DNA from 2 places in the Undibacterium sp. FT79W genome. Region 2 is predicted to be linked to the other one. Evidence: predicted binding sites of a transcription regulator. Region 2 holds the regulator's gene; the other holds the start of a gene.
The links. Region 2 encodes HrcA, which represses chaperone genes, less so after heat shock. Its sites were predicted from a motif close to TTAGCACTCNNNNNNNNNGAGTGCTAA; they were not measured.
Positions count from the first base shown of each region.

Region 1: a site for HrcA is predicted at 2,692-2,718, ahead of rpoH (RNA polymerase sigma factor RpoH). Genes of this name have one in related genera too.

Region 1 is NZ_JACOGB010000004.1:284,562-292,804, forward strand. It holds gene H8K38_RS08920 (heme A synthase) at 1-61, shown strand, start outside; gene cyoE (heme o synthase) at 67-951, shown strand; gene H8K38_RS08930 (SCO family protein) at 948-1,529, shown strand; gene rpoH (RNA polymerase sigma factor RpoH) at 1,730-2,620, opposite strand; gene H8K38_RS08940 (ABC transporter permease) at 2,910-3,824, opposite strand; gene H8K38_RS08945 (cell division ATP-binding protein FtsE) at 3,860-4,534, opposite strand; gene ftsY (signal recognition particle-docking protein FtsY) at 4,561-5,664, opposite strand; gene rsmD (16S rRNA (guanine(966)-N(2))-methyltransferase RsmD) at 5,776-6,435, shown strand; gene coaD (pantetheine-phosphate adenylyltransferase) at 6,500-6,994, shown strand; gene H8K38_RS08965 (YfhL family 4Fe-4S dicluster ferredoxin) at 7,046-7,303, shown strand; gene H8K38_RS08970 (diguanylate cyclase) at 7,322-8,243, opposite strand, start outside.
Region 2 is NZ_JACOGB010000001.1:142,204-150,446, reverse strand. It holds gene leuS (leucine--tRNA ligase) at 1-1,969, opposite strand, end outside; gene H8K38_RS00645 (biopolymer transporter ExbD) at 2,056-2,502, opposite strand; gene H8K38_RS00640 (MotA/TolQ/ExbB proton channel family protein) at 2,505-3,191, opposite strand; gene dapB (4-hydroxy-tetrahydrodipicolinate reductase) at 3,205-4,017, opposite strand; gene H8K38_RS00630 (outer membrane protein assembly factor BamE) at 4,029-4,514, opposite strand; gene fur (ferric iron uptake transcriptional regulator) at 4,645-5,073, shown strand; gene H8K38_RS00620 (response regulator) at 5,138-5,521, opposite strand; gene hrcA (heat-inducible transcriptional repressor HrcA) at 5,534-6,553, opposite strand; gene H8K38_RS00610 (HAD family hydrolase) at 6,598-7,284, opposite strand; gene H8K38_RS00605 (NAD kinase) at 7,359-8,243, shown strand, end outside.

The sequences.
Region 1 (8,243 bases), on a different contig from region 2:
GCTGCTGCTGACCATGTTAAACTACCGGGTCAGGCAGACGAAACTGATTGCCACACACTGACAGATATGACGACAATAAGCCTGACCTCCAACCGTTTTGCTCAATACTGGGCGCTGACCAAACCGCGCGTAACGCAACTGGCGGTGTTTTGTGCCGTCATCGGCATGTTTCTGGCCACGCCCGATTTACCCGACTGGCGTGTCGTGGTCGCCGCAACCATAGGCATCTGGCTCTTGGCGGGCGCCGCTTTTGCGGTGAATTGCCTGGTCGAGCGCGAGATCGATTCGCGTATGGCACGTACTGCAAGGCGCGCCACAGCCGCCGGTGAAATCAGTGCCTCCCATACCTTATTGTTTTCAGGCGTGATCGGTGGCGCTGGTATGTGGGTGCTGTATACGCTGGTGAATCCGCTGACGATGTGGCTCACGTTTACGACTTTTGTCGGTTATGCCGTGGTGTACACCATTATTCTGAAGCCAGCGACGCCGCAGAATATTGTGATTGGCGGTTTGTCTGGCGCGATGCCACCGGCACTTGGCTGGGCCGCGGTAGCAAACGATGTTCCTATGCAAGCGTGGTTGCTGGTCATGATCATTTTTGTCTGGACGCCGCCGCATTTCTGGGCGCTGGCGATGTACCGGCGCGATGATTATGCGCGCTCAGGCCTGCCTATGCTGCCGATTACGCATGGCCCCGAATTTACCCGTTTTCATATCTGGCTATATACCATCGCCTTGTTTGCGACGACGATGTTGCCGTATGCCGTGCAGATGAGCGGCCTGATTTATCTTGTCAGTGCCGTTATTCTCGGGGCAATTTTCCTCTGGTACGCATGGCGGATTTATCGCAATTACAACGATATTCTCGCCCGTAAAACATTCGCTTATTCGATCATTTATCTGTCGCTGCTGTTTGCCGCGCTGCTGGTTGATCACTACATACGACTATGAACTTACTCAAAAAATTATTCGCTTGCGCTCTGATCGCTGGGCTGGCGGCTTGCGGTAAACCCGGAGAAAAATTCAATAATACCGACCTCACCGGGCTCGATTATGCGCAGGATTTTGCTCTCACCGATCACAATGGCAAAGCCCGTACACTCAAAGATTTTCGCGGCAAGCTGGTGGTCATGTTCTTCGGTTACACCCAATGTCCTGATGTCTGCCCGACCACGATGGTGGAAATGGCGAACGTGATGCAGAAAATGGGGGCGGAGGCAGATAAGGTGCAGGTCTTGTTCGTCACGATAGACCCAGAACGCGATACGCAGGCATTGATGGCGGCGTATGTGCCGAACTTTGATCCGCGTTTCCTCGGTTTGTACGGCGATGCCGCCGCGACGGCAAAAGTCGCAAAAGACTTCAAAGTGTATTACCAGAAAGTGGACGGAAAAACGCCGACCAGTTACACCATGGATCACACTGCGGGCAGCTATGTCTTTGACACTGAAGGCCGCATCCGTTTATTCCTGCGCCATGGACAAGGTGCAGAACCTATCGTTCACGATTTAAAGCTGTTACTGAAGTAATTTTGCTGAACAGGCTGGCGCGGGCATATAAAACGGCCTGCTGAGCCTTAAATATACTGGGGGGAGTATATTTAAACGCCCATTGTTTTCAAGGAGATCAGGTGCAAAATCACAGATACTCCCCCTATTTATCGGTTTTCAGGGAATAAACAATAAAAAAAAGGCACTCTGCGGAGTGCCTTTTTTCATGTGCGTTGTGATCAGGAAAAGCTGACCAACGCACCTTTCATTTTTTTCAGCGCCGCACTTTCAATCTGACGGATGCGTTCGGCGGAAACACCGTATTCATCTGCCAGTTCGTGCAGCGTCGCACCAGAGCCATCGTCATTTTTCAACCAGCGCGATTCGATAATGTGACGTGAACGCGCATCCAGTTTTGACAACGCTGATTCCAGCCCTTCGCTTTGCAAACGATCGTATTGGCGTGATTCCAGTACCTGCGTAGGCTCTTCTGATTCTGTTTTCAGATAAGCGATAGGTGCGAATTTATCGTCATCATCATCGGTCGGTGCATCCAGCGCGATATCGCGACCAGACAGACGCATTTCCATTTCGATGACTTCTTCGCGTTTCACATCGAGGGTCTTCGCCAGCGCATCAATTTGCTTAGGCGACATGGTTTCCAGACCTTCTTTGTGGCTGCGCAGATTGAAAAACAGTTTGCGTTGCGCTTTGGTCGTCGCGACTTTGACTAAACGCCAGTTTTTCAGAATGTACTCGTGCATTTCGGCTTTAATCCAGTGCATCGCGTATGACACCAGACGTACGCCCTGATCAGGGTCAAAGCGTTTAACCGCCTTCATCAGGCCGATATTGCCTTCCTGGATCAGATCGGCGTGTGGCAAGCCATAGCCGAGGTAGCCACGGGCAATGGATACAACCAGACGCAGATGCGACATCACCATCTGTTGCGCAGCGGACAGGTCATTATTGTCACGCAGGCGGGTCGCCAGATCGATTTCTTCTTCATGCGTCAGCATAGGCAGGCGATTGACCGCAGAAATATAAGCGTCAATATTGCCCAACGTACCTGTAAAGCCGAGCGCCAGCGCTGTGCTGTCTGATGCTGGAATAAGTTGTCTTGAAGTCATTGTGTTGTTCCTCTCAATTACTGCAGTCCGAGCAAAAAAATAACTCTGAACAAACGTACTATTTCCTAATATTAGCACTCTCTTGAGAAGAGTGCTAATTCTCGTGAAAATGATGATTTCATCAAGATGAGGTCAGAGGTAAAAGCGGGTATTCCAGACCCTCGTCGAGTATTGTTGCCAGTGGTCGCCACTGGTAACCCAGCAGAAATTTCTGGAATCAGCTTTCTTACTCTGCTTTAACCAGGCGGTTAGAGCAGCGATTTTTGGGAAAGTTGCAAATCATTATGTATCAGTTTGTTCGCGCCAGTTGACGGCGGACGGACAGATAAGCCCCAGCCAACCCCAGTAACATGCTGACACCCAGCAACATCAGGCTGGGTAATATGCCCAGCGGTACCAGCCGGAATTCGGAGGCATACAGTTTGGCAAATTCTGCAATGGCCTGATTCAATGGCTGCAGAGAGGCTGCAATGGCGGCCAGCGCCAGACTTCCCGCCAGCAGACCCAGCAGCGCGCCAGTGTAATAGTAGGGGCGATGAATGAAGCTGTTGGTCGCACCTAACAAACGGGTAACGGAAATCTCCGCCTGATGCGAAATGACTTGCAGACGGGTCGCATTAAACACGACCACAATTACGACTACGCCCAGTGTCGTTGCCAGAAACAGCAAACCTATCTGCAATATCTGCACAAGTGCCGCCAGCCGTTTAACCCAGGCTGAGTCAACCTGCACCACCTCAACATCGGGCAAGGCCTGCAGTTGTTCGACCAGTTTATCGAGTTTTGCCGCATCATTATTCGACAGCGAAAGCACGTAAGCATCCGGCAGGGGATTGCCGCCCAGTGTTGATAGCACTTCTGCGAGGCTGGATGCATCCTGCATCGCCGCCAGTGCTTTTTCTTTTGGTGTAAAGCTCAGTTTGCCGCTGATATTGCTGTCTTTCAGCAGACGCTTGATTGGTACTGACAATGCAGTTGCATTTTCACGCGCGGTGTCGGTCGTCAGAAAAATACTGATTTCCGGTTCTATCGATAACTGTGAAGAGATAGGGCGGATATTTTCAATCAGCGTGAGTCCGGCAATCGGCAGCGCTAGCGCGATGGCGACCACCAGCACATTGAAGATGAAATTTCCGGTACCGGCGCGCAAGTGGGTGAATGCGCTTTTCAGTGCAAACAGATGTTCACGAAACCAGATGGTCATAGGGATTTCCTTGAAGGCGTAATAGCAGGCGGAAGTCAGGCGGCAGCGCCTGTTGTCCATGAATCCGAGATTTGTCCATTGCTCAGATAGATCACGCGGTCGGCCTGATCCAGGAATTGCTCATCGTGACTGGATATGATGCAAGTGACGCCGGCGCTCTGGAATGCTTTCAATGCGCTCAGCACTTTATTCGCATTGTCTCTGTCCAGAAAAGCGGTAGGTTCGTCAGCCAGAATAATTTTGGGGCGATTCACGATGGCGCGCGCAATCGCAACACGCTGCTGTTCACCACCGGAAAGCTCCAGCGGCAAGGCATTGGCTTTATCCAGCAATCCGACTTTTTCCAGTGCGACGCAGGCACGCGATTCTGCTTCACCCGAAGTAGCGCCGGTCACAATCAGCGGCAGCATGACGTTGTCGAGAACGCTGCGGTCGGTCAGTAATTTCTGATCCTGCAAAATTAGTCCGAGCTTACGGCGTAAATACGGCAGGCTACCGGTTTTGAGTTTGCTGACATCCTGACCATTGACGATGACATGGCCGCTGGTCGGTTTTTCTATGCCTGCGATCATTTTTAATAAAGTCGATTTTCCGGCACCAGAGGGGCCCGCCAGAAAAATGAGTTCTCCATCCTGTATGGTCAGAGAGATATCGCGCAAAGCGTAGGCATCACGCGAATATTGTTTAGTGACGTTATCGAATTCGATCATGATCGTTGCACTGACTGTCTGTGATTTTAATTAAACAAGGCGTCGACGAATTCCTGCGCGTTGAATGGTTGCAGATCCTCGATCTGCTCGCCGATGCCAATGAAATAGACTGGTATCGGGCGGGTCTTCGCAATTGCAGCCAGAACGCCGCCTTTTGCTGTGCCATCTAATTTGGTGATGATCAAACCGGTCAGTTGCAATGCATCGTCAAACGCCCTGACTTGTGCCAGCGCGTTTTGTCCGGTGTTGCCATCAATGATCAGCAACACTTCCTGCGGTGCGCCTTCCATTCCTTTGGCAATCACACGTTTGATCTTTTTCAGTTCTTCCATCAGATGCAATTGAGTCGGCAAACGCCCTGCGGTATCGACCATCACCACATCTGTGCCACGTGCACGCGCGGACGCAACGGCGTCAAACGCAACCGCTGCCGGATCGCCGGATTCCTGTGAAATCACCGTCACATCATTGCGCTCGCCCCAGACCGATAATTGCTCGCGCGCTGCAGCACGGAAAGTATCGCCAGCCGCCAGCAACACGGACTGATGGTGCACCTGCATGTGCTTCGCGAGTTTGCCTATGGTGGTGGTTTTTCCTGCGCCGTTAACGCCGGCAATCATCATGACCAGCGGTTGATGACGACCCAGTTCCAGCGGCTTTTGCAAAGGTGTGAGCAATTCCAGCAACAACGCTTTGAGCGCTGTTTTGACTTGTTCTGCTTCGGTTAATTTTTCTTCTTTGACTTTCTTTTTCATCGTATCGAGCAAAAACAGCGTCGCTTCGACGCCCGCGTCGGATGTCAATAAGGCTGCTTCGAGTTCGTCGTATAGCTCATCATCAATACGCGCGCCGATAAACAGCGTGGTCAGATTCGACGAGGTTTTGGCCAGACCAGCTTTCAGACGGCTCAGCCATGAACGCTTTTGTTCAGGTTGTGGCGCAGGCGCTGATACCGTTTCTACGGCTGCTGTTACTGGCGCCGCCGCAGCGAGCGGTTGTATTGCTGGTTCGGCAATTGTCTGCGGCAGTTCGGCAGGCGTAGTCGGTATTGCCGCAGAAGCAGGCGTAGCAACGACTTCTGGCGTTACTACCGGTTCTTCTTTGGGTTTTCTTTTGAAAAAACTAAACATCGGATGATTTTGTCGGAGAGGGGAAGCTGCAAACTGCTGACCCAAGTATTAGAATGCAGCCATTCTAACAGACCGCGCCGGGTAATTTGACTTACCAGTGTCATTCAACTAATGAAAACCAAGACTAAAAAACCCGTATCTCCTCAAAGAGTCGCCCATCAGGTGCGAATCATCGGCGGCCAGTGGAAGCGCAGCTTGTTAAGCGTGATTGAGGCCGATGGCCTGAGACCAACGCCAGACCGTGTCCGTGAAACGACATTTAACTGGTTGAACCATCTTTTTAACGCGAATTGGGCGCAAGTCAGTTGCCTGGACTTATTTGCCGGCAGCGGCGCGCTGGGATTTGAAGCCGCCAGCCGTGGCGCGCATCTGGTCACGATGGTGGAGTCACATACGCCGGCGTTCAAGCAGCTCGAACAGGTTAAAGCTAAACTCGAAGCGCATCAGTGCCAGTTGCTCAGGGGCGATGCTGGTAAAGTGATCACGAGCGCTGCGGCCGAAGGGAAAAAATTTGACCTGATCTTGCTGGACCCGCCTTTCGGACAAGGCTGGCTGGCAAAAATTTTGCCTGTTTGCCGCGAAGCGCTGAGTAATGATGGGTATGTTTACGTCGAGGCAGAATTCCCGCTCGACGAGCAAAGTAGTGACCCGGATATGCAGGAATTGCTGAGCGGATGGCAGGTGATACGGGCGGATAAAGCCGGAAGTGTGTATTTCCATATTCTGCAACGCAACATTTTGCAGCATAATGCGCACGAAAATCAGGCATAATGCCAGATCAATTTAGTGCATATCATTATGCAAACAGCGCAAATAGCGAAAATAAGGAGTCAAGATGGTCACAGCCGTTTATCCGGGAACATTTGATCCGCTGACCCGCGGTCACGAAGATCTGGTGCGTCGCGCCTCAGGTCTTTTTGATACTTTGGTGGTTGGTGTTGCCGACAGTAAAAATAAACGGCCATTTTTCTCTCTGGAAGAGCGCCTGAGCATTGCGAATGAAGTGCTGGGACATTATCCAAATGTGCGGGTGGAGAGTTTTTCTGGCTTGCTCAAGGATTTCGTCAGGAAAAATGATGCCCGCGTGATCGTGCGTGGTCTGCGGGCCGTGTCGGATTTTGAATATGAGTTTCAGATGGCAGGGATGAACCGTTATCTGTTGCCGGATGTGGAAACGCTGTTTCTGACGCCGTCTGACCAGTATCAGTTTATCTCAGGTACGATCGTGCGTGAAATCGCGATGTTTGGCGGTGATGTATCCAAGTTCGTTTTTCCTTCGGTTGATCGTTGGCTCAAGCAGAAGGTTGACGCGCTGAACGAAAGTAAATAAAGCGTTACTGCCATGCCGCAGATGCGCAGATGAAATGAAAGTGAAGTAAGTATGGCCCTGATGATTACCGACGATTGCATTAACTGCGACGTGTGTGAACCCGAATGCCCGAACGACGCGATTTTTATGGGGCCGGAGATTTATGAAATCGACCCGCATAAATGTACGGAATGTGTTGGTCACTACAAAGAACCGCAATGCAAGCAGGTTTGTCCGGTGAACTGCATTCCATTCAATCCTGAATGGCGTGAGACGCCAGCGCAGTTGCAGGCGAAATACGAACATTTACAAGCGGCACAAGTTAAATAATTTCGTTGCCGCTGCCGGTTATTCGCAACGCACCTGATTTCTGCCGGAACGTTTAGCATCATATAAGGCGCGGTCGGCGCGAGAGATCATTTCTCTTGCCACCGCAGTCGCCTCGCCCAGATTGTGTTTCTCCGACACAGTCGTCAATCCGATAGAAATCGTGGTGGAACAATGTCCCTTATCTGACAGTGTAAATGGTTTGCCTGCGATACTGCGACGTATGCGTTCTGCTACCAGCATGGCGTCCTGCAGATTGGCGTTGATTAGCAACACCACAAATTCTTCTCCGCCAAAACGGCCCAGCGTATCGCTTAAACGTAATTCTGCCTTGATCCGTCTGGCCACCTCACACAAGACATCATCGCCGCCCTGATGACCGTGCTGATCATTAATTTTCTTGAAGAAATCGATGTCCAGATACATACAGGCGATGCCGTAAGACTGCCTGCGGGCGCGGGCAATTTCCTCTAAGGTGCGTTGCTCCACATAGCGGCGATTACTGACATTGGTCAGTGGATCTGTCAGACCGATATAAACGAGTCGTTCATTATTCAGAACATTTTCTAAACAGATCGCTATGATGGAGCCTAGGCGCTCAATGAAATCGGTTGCCATCGTTGTCAGGAAACGCTCTGCACTGAAGCTGCCCAGATTCAGGTAGCCGATCAGGCGGTTTTGCCGCACCAGCGGAATGACTGCAACACTGGCGGGTTTTTTGGCGCAGCTGCGATATAAGTTACCGTACAGATGACCCTGATATTTGCCTAACAAAGGTTTGTAAGACAGCAGTGCTTTGGTCTGTAATTCGTGTTCGTGGCGGACAAAGAGCAGGCCGGGAAACTCTTGCAGGTCAATGCGCAGATCGTTCAGCATTTGTTGTAAATCCTGACGCGGATCGACCAGCGCGAGAGTCACGATATCAAGATCGGAAGTGTTTGCC
Region 2 (8,243 bases):
CACCGAACTGGGTGATGATGTCTTTTGGCTCAACCACGTTGTTTTTGGATTTCGACATTTTTTCTATGCCGCCCATTTGCACTGGCTGACCGTCAGATTTCAGGCTCGCCGATACCGGACGGCCTTTGTCATCGTGCTGCACTTCGATTTCATTCGGATAGAACCAGGTCTTCTTACCGCTGGCATCTTCGCGATAGAACGATTCATTCAGCAACATGCCTTGCGTGAACAGATTTTTGAATGGCTCGTCAATCTTGACCAGACCCATATCGCGCATCGCTTTGGTCCAGAAACGGGCGTACAGCAGATGCAACACCGCATGCTCAACACCGCCGATGTACTGGTCCATTCCCTTAGGACTCATCCAGTAATCATTGCGTTCATCGACCATCGTCGTCGCATCCGGGCAGGTATAGCGCATGAAATACCAGCTGGAATCGACGAAAGTATCCATGGTGTCAGTTTCACGCTGCGCTGGCTTACCGCATTTAGGGCAAGGAACGTTCAGGAATGCTGCATGCGTTTTCAGCGGATTACCGGAACCATCAGGAATACATTCGGTTGGCAATACCACCGGTAAATCTTCGTAAGGCACGGGTACATCACCACAGCATTCACAATGAATGATAGGAATCGGGGTTCCCCAGTAACGTTGACGCGAAATGCCCCAGTCGCGTAAGCGCCAGGTGGTTTTTTTCTCACCGATGCCTTTGGCTGCGAGATCAGCGGCGACAGCATCTACCGCTGCCTTATAGCTAAGTCCGTCGTATTTACCGGAATTGACTGTCACGCATTTCTGTTTGTCGCCATACCAGTCAGCCCATGCGTCAGTGGTAAAGCTCTCACCTTCAACAGTCACAACTTGTTTGATCGCAATGCCGTATTTTTTGGCAAACGCAAAGTCGCGCTCGTCATGTGCAGGTACGCCCATCACAGCGCCGTCGCCATAAGTCATCAGCACATAATTACCGACCCAGACTTCGACCTGCTCGCCGGTCAATGGATGCGTGACGAATAAGCCCGTTGGCAGACCTTCTTTTTCCTTGGTCGCCATTTCGGCTTCGGTCGTGCCACCGGCTTTGCATTCTTCGATGAACGCTGCCAGTTTCGCATTATTTTTTGCAGCGACAGTCGCCAGCGGATGCTCCGCAGCCACGGCGCAGAACGTCACGCCCATGATGGTGTCAGGACGAGTCGTGAAGACGTACATTTTGCCGTCTTGTACCAATGCGCCTGTGTCGTCTTTGATCTCGTGACTGAATGCAAAGCGCACGCCTTCGCTCTTGCCTATCCAGTTACGCTGCATGGTGCGCACTTGTTCAGGCCAGCCATCAAGCGTATCAATACTGCTCAGCAATTCCTCGGCGTATTGGGTGATGCCGAAGTAGTAGCCAGGAATTTCACGCTTTTCCACCAGCGCACCGGAGCGCCAGCCGCGACCATCAATCACCTGCTCATTCGCCAGCACGGTCTGATCAATCGGGTCCCAGTTCACGACCTGAGTTTTTTTGTAGGCGATGCCTTTTTCCAGCATCTTCAGGAACAGCCACTGATTCCAGCGGTAGTAATCGGGATCGCAGGTCGCTACTTCACGCGACCAGTCGAATGCCAGCCCCAGCGGTTCCATCTGCGACTTCATGTCTTCGATATTCGCGTAAGTCCATTCTGCCGGTGATTTTTTATACGCAATCGCCGCATTTTCGGCTGGCAATCCAAACGCATCCCAGCCCATAGGCATCAACACGTTGTAACCCTTCATACGCAGCTGGCGCGCCAGCATGTCGTTGATGGTGTAGTTACGCACATGGCCCATGTGCAGCTTACCGGAAGGGTAAGGCAGCATGGAGCAGGCGTAGTACTTGCCTTTAGGGAAACGTGGGTTATTTTCTACCGCCTTATAGGCATCGATTTTTTTCCAATGGGATTGCGCCGATTGCTCGACGTCGGAGGGCGTGTATTTTTCTTGCATGGCGTGACCAGAAGTAGATGCGGAAATGACTCAGAACCTTAGATTATAACTGGTTCAGGGGTGATATTGAGCAATGCTTGTGAGCATCAGGGTTTGGCAGTGACCGGTTCCGTCACAGGTTGCATCACAAACGCAATTTTGTTCAGCCCCTGCGCCTGCGCCGCCGCCATCAGTTGCGCAATCATGTCGTAACGTGAGGATTTGTCGGCGCGTAATTGCAGATCGGGTTGCGGCTGTTGCAAGGCTGCCTGCCGGAAGCGGGGTTCCAGCTCTGCCAGATCTGTTGCAACACCCTGCAGATAAATGATGCCTGCGGCATCAATCGCAATTTGCAGCGATTCTGGCTGTTGCTGACTGGCCTTCGCCGCAGCTTGTGGTAAATCCAGTTTGATTGCCGGCGTCATCAGTGGTGCGGCGATGATGAAAATCACCAGCAACACCAGCATCACATCCACCATAGGAGTGACATTGATATCGGCCATGCTGTGCATCTGTGATCGTCCGGCTTTGTCATTAAACGAACCAAACGCCATGCTTACACCTGTTTTTCAGAATGTTGCTGATCGCCGTCGCGACTGCAATGCGCATGCAGATCGTGCGCGAAGCCATCAAGCTCAGCGAATGTCATACGATTGAAACGATTAAAAACATTGTAAGCAAGCACAGAAGGAATGGCGACGATCAGACCAAAGGCAGTCATGATGAGCGCTTCACCGACCGGCCCGGCAAGCTGATCTATCTGTATCGTACCTGCGGACGATATCGTCGTCAGCGCATGATAAATGCCCCATACCGTCCCAAGCAAGCCAACAAACGGCGCGGTGGAACCAACGGAGGCCAGCACCGTCAAGCCATTTTCCAAACGACTTGTAGTCACCTGTAACTGCTGGCGCAAAGCACGTGTCAGCGCGTCATTCAGACTGCTGTCAGCACTCAATGTTGATGCACGCTGACCCGCATCCATTGCCGACATCGCCGCTTCCGCCAGCGACAGATACACCTGCTCTTTGTCGCGTTGTTGTAACAGTCTCTGCGCATCGACCATAGTCGGCGCGAGCCAGAATTTCGGCAAGAACGGCGCTGCTTGACGCACACGCCAGAAAGACCAGGCTTTGGCAAAAATCAGCGCCCAGCTCAACAAGGACATCAGCAGTAAAAGATAGGCGATGGCATGCCCGAACTGATCTGCCTGTTCCCAGTAATGCGCGATTGCAGCGTTCATTGCGATGGATAAATTAGTGGTTATTCAGCCCGAGCACGTCGTACATATCGAACAGACCGGTTGCCTTATCGTTCAGGAAACGTGCCGCCCGCAAACTGCCATGCGCGTAAGTGACCCGACTGGAGGATTTATGCGAAATTTCGACGCGCTCACCGATACCGGCGAACAACACCGTGTGATCGCCGACAATGTCACCGCCACGTATCGTCGCAAAACCGATAGAAGACGGATCACGTTCGCCCGTCACTCCTTCGCGAGCAAAGACGCCAACCTCTTTCAGATCGCGTCCCAACGCGTCAGCAATCACCTCACCCATTTTGAGCGCAGTACCGGAAGGCGCATCAACTTTATGCCTGTGATGTGCTTCAATGATTTCGATGTCATAGCCTTCGGCGAAACTCTTGGCTGCCATTTCCAGTAACTTGAGCGTGACATTAACGCCAACGCTCATGTTCGGCGCAAAGACAATCGCGGTTTGTTTGCCCGCTGCTGCGATTGTCGCTTTGCCCGCATCATCAAAACCTGTCGTGCCGATAATCATTTTGATGCCGTGCGTGGCACAGTAGTCGAGATGCTTCAGCGTCCCTTCAGGACGTGTGAAGTCAATCAGAAATTCTGCGTTGGCCAATGCCTTAGCCAGATCAGACTCAATCAACACACCGGCAGGTTTGCCCAGAAATACGCCAGCGTCGGTACCTATTGCCGGGGAACCGGCAACATCCAACGCACCGGCCAGCACCATGTCGTCTGCGTTGCTGATAGCTTCAATCAGCATCTTTCCCATGCGGCCGGAAGCGCCCGCCACCGCTACTTTTAATGCAGTCATACCAGCTTTCTTTATTTTTTATCTTTTTTCTTCGGCGTGCCGTCGAGATCATTCAGCGACTCAACTTTATCTAAGCCCAGCGCCGACTCGGTAATCCTTGCCAGATATTCTTTTTCCGTTGGCAGACTACCGCCTTCGAATTTAGAAACCGTATTGTTTTTAAAATGAATGGTGACCTGACTGACTACCTGCTCGCCATTCGGCTTAGTCAGGCGGAAAGGATAATCCCAGCGGTCTTCGTGGAACATATCGGTCAACAAAGCGGTGCCAAGCACAAAACGGACTTGCTCACGCGTCATCCCTTCTTTGATCTGCGCCATCATTTCCTGAGAAACGAAGTTACCTTGCTGAACGGTAATACGATATGGGGAAATATAGCCCAGGAATTTACTCACCCCTGTCGGTGCGTATATTTGCGTACCGGCCGTTGCTGACACAGCTTTGTCCGCCACTGGCGGTTTCGATGCGCAAGCAGATACGCCCAGTAATAATGTCATGCCTGCAAGCCGGATGGCTTTACCTTGAACAGATTTTGAAAACAACAATCGCATAGGTACCCTCAGTAATTGAGCAACATGCCCTAAAACCCGATATCATAAAGCAGATAGCCCTCTTTTGACCGAAAACATGACAAACAGCACTCCAAATCTGAAAGCCAGCGGACTTAAAGCAACCTTGCCACGCCTGAAAATCCTCGAAATTTTCCAAAGTAGTAAGGTTCGCCATCTGACTGCAGAAGACGTCTATAAAATACTTTTGAACGAAAATATGGATGTCGGTCTGGCAACTGTCTACCGCGTTCTGACGCAATTTGAGCAGGCGGGTCTGCTGCACCGGAATCATTTTGAAACTGGCAAAGCTATTTTTGAATTAAACGAAGGCTCACACCATGATCATCTGGTCTGCCTCGATTGCGGTCGCGTTGAAGAGTTTTTTGATGCGGAAATTGAACAGCGCCAGCATACCATCGCTCTGGAGCGCGGCTTTAAAATCGCAGAACATTCACTCGCGATCTACGGTAGTTGCACGAAAGAGAACTGCGAGCACAAAAATTAAGTATCAACGTGCTCATACCAATGAGCATTGAAGCGCTTGCAACAGGATGCGTGGGTGCGTTGGGTTATTTTTTTATTTTTGCAGCGACACCAGCAACGGTATCGATAATTTTCTGCGCATTAAATGGCTTCAGAATAATGCCATGTATGCCTGATTTCACCGCTTCCGACAAAATGTCCTTATCGTGACTCGCTGTCACCAGCAATATTCTGGTATCAGGCAACATATCTTTAAGTTTTGGCAGCACGTCAAGACCACTGACTTTGGGCATCACCACATCCAGCATAATCACGTCCGGCCGTAGTTTGAGCGCCATATCCAACCCGGTTCCACCGTCTGTCGCCTCACCTGCAACCGTGTATCCCTCGTTGCGCAACACGACACGTAACACTTCGCGAGTAATATCGTTGTCGTCGATGAGTAATATGGAAATATTTTTATTTAACATCGCATGTCTCTTTTACTGACTCAAGGCGTTAGAAAGTAATTTCGCCGTAATATCGACTATCGGTATCACTCTTTCATACGCCATCCGCGTCGGACCGATCACACCCAGGGTGCCGACAATCTTACCGTTAACCTCATACGGCGCAGTGACAACGCTCATCTCATCCATCGGCAACAACTGCGATTCCCCACCGATAAAAATCTGCACCCCCGTCGCTTTACACGATACATCCAGCAATTGCATCAGACTGCTCTTTTGCTCGAACATGTCGAACAGCTTACGCAGTGATGTCATGTTGGACGATAAATCCTGCACATTCAGCAAATTGGTTTTTCCTGAAATAACCATTTCATCACTTTGCTCAGACAAGGCATCACTGCCCGCTTCGACAGCGGCTTGCATCAGACTAGTCATATCTGTTTGCAACTGCCGTAATTCGCTATTAATACCGAGGCGTGCATCTTCAAAAGCATGTCCGCTGAAATTCTGATTCAGATAATTAGCTGCCTGCGACAACTGCGCTGGGGTGTAATCAATATCCGTCAGGAGCAAGCGGTTATGCACTTCTCCGGTCGGTGCCACAACCACCAGCAAAATGCGTTTTTCCGAAAGACGCAGGAATTCGACCTGCTGAAAAATGGATTCGGTTTTCGGCGTCATAACAACACCGGCAAATTGCGACAACGAAGACAATATCTGTGCGGCATTCGCGATGATTTTTTGCGGGGGTTGAGATAACAAACCCGATTGCAGCCGGGATTCCAGCCCCAGTTCGCTGATTTCCTGCACCGTCAGTAATTTATCAACAAATACGCGATAGCCTTTGGGAGTGGGAACGCGGCCAGCCGACGTATGCGGGCTGGCAACCAAGCCCATCTCCTCCAGATCAGCCATCACATTACGGATCGTCGCCGGCGACAGATCAAGGCCGGAAATTTTTGAGAGAGCACGCGAACCTACAGGCTGACCATCGGCAATGTAGCGTTCTACGAGGGCTTTTAAAAGAGTTTGAGCGCGAGTGTCTAGTAGCATCTGTTCATTTTATGCGACTGAAGCAAACATGAACATAGAAAACTTCATAACCATTTTGTCAAATCATGTAAATTTTTAAATTCCGCATCAGGCTGAATATGTTGATGGCGCTCATCCTTGATCTCCAGACTATGCCGGTTCATCCACGCTCCGCGCAAGCCTGCCTGTTGCGCGCCTTGCACGTCGAGCAATAAATCATCGCCGACATATAAGGCTTCGTGCGGTTTTACGTCCAGTGCTTCACAGGCGGCGAGAAATATGCGCGGATCAGGTTTGGCGCAACCAAACTCACGTGCCGCAATCGATGTACGGAAATGTGAAGCAAGACCAATTTCACGCAGATCAGCAAAGCCATTTGAGACCGAGCCCAACAGAACCCGCTGCGACAATACCTTTAGCGCTGGAACGACATCATCATACAAACTGACCTGATTGCGGGCATCAGAAAATACTGCCATGGCCTGATCAGCCTTTGCGACAGGCACATCATGTTCTGCGAATATCTGGCTAAGCAAGGTATGTCGCAAGACCCACAGGTCGTATTGAAAACGGGGATCGGTTGGTACCAGCTTATTGCGCCGTTGCCGCATTGATTCGACGGAATAATTCGCTGCCACGGCCGGTACATGTTCCTGCATCCACTGATACAAGCTCGCTTCCGCATGTTGAATCACCGGAGCAACCGGCCACAAGGTATCGTCTAAATCCAGTAATACAGCTTTAATTGTCATAAATAGCAGTCAGTTGATTCATTTCCACGCTAATTATGGTCTAATCTGACGAATCACGTCACCACTCTTTTTTTATGACTGTCCCTTCAAAAACGATTGCACTTGTTGGTAAGTTTAATGCTCCCGGTATAGCAGAATCAATGAGTGAACTCGCCAGCTTTCTTGACCGCGCAGGCAATACGGTTGTGATCGAAGCTGAAACGGCGCAATACATAGAATTACCGGGGTTTCAGGCCATGTCAGTCGCGGACATAGGAAAACATGCAAATGCCGCGATTGTGGTCGGCGGCGACGGTACGATGCTCGGTATCGCCCGGCAACTGGCGCAATACCATATCCCGCTGATAGGCATTAATCAGGGGCGGCTCGGTTTCATTACAGATATCCCGCTCGATCGTATGATTCCGGTGATTGCTGAGATGCTGGAAGGCAAATACGTCTCTGAACGGCGCAGCCTGCTGCAGGCTATCGTTGTCCGTGAAGGACATCAGATCTTCAGTGGTCTCGCCTTTAACGACATTGTAGTGTCACGCGGGACCGGTTCCGGCATGGTCGAGCTCAGTGTCGAAGTCGATTCTCATTTCATGTATAACCAGCGCTCGGACGGGTTGATTGTGTCCACCCCGACTGGCTCCACTGCGTATTCTCTCTCAGCAGGCGGGCCGCTGCTGCACCCCAGCCTGAGCGGTATTGTTATGGTGCCGATCGCCCCGCATGCTTTATCGAATCGCCCTATCGTGCTGCCTGAAAGCAGTGAAATCGTGATCGAAATCGTTGCCGGACGCGACATCAGCGTCAACTTTGACATGCAAACCTTTGCCAGCCTGTTGCGTCAGGATCGCATCGTCGTCAAACGTTCCAACCACACGGTGACTTTCCTGCATCCTCAGGACTGGAATTATTACCATACGCTGCGGGAAAAACTGCACTGGAACGAATACCCTACCGTGGAAGGCGCA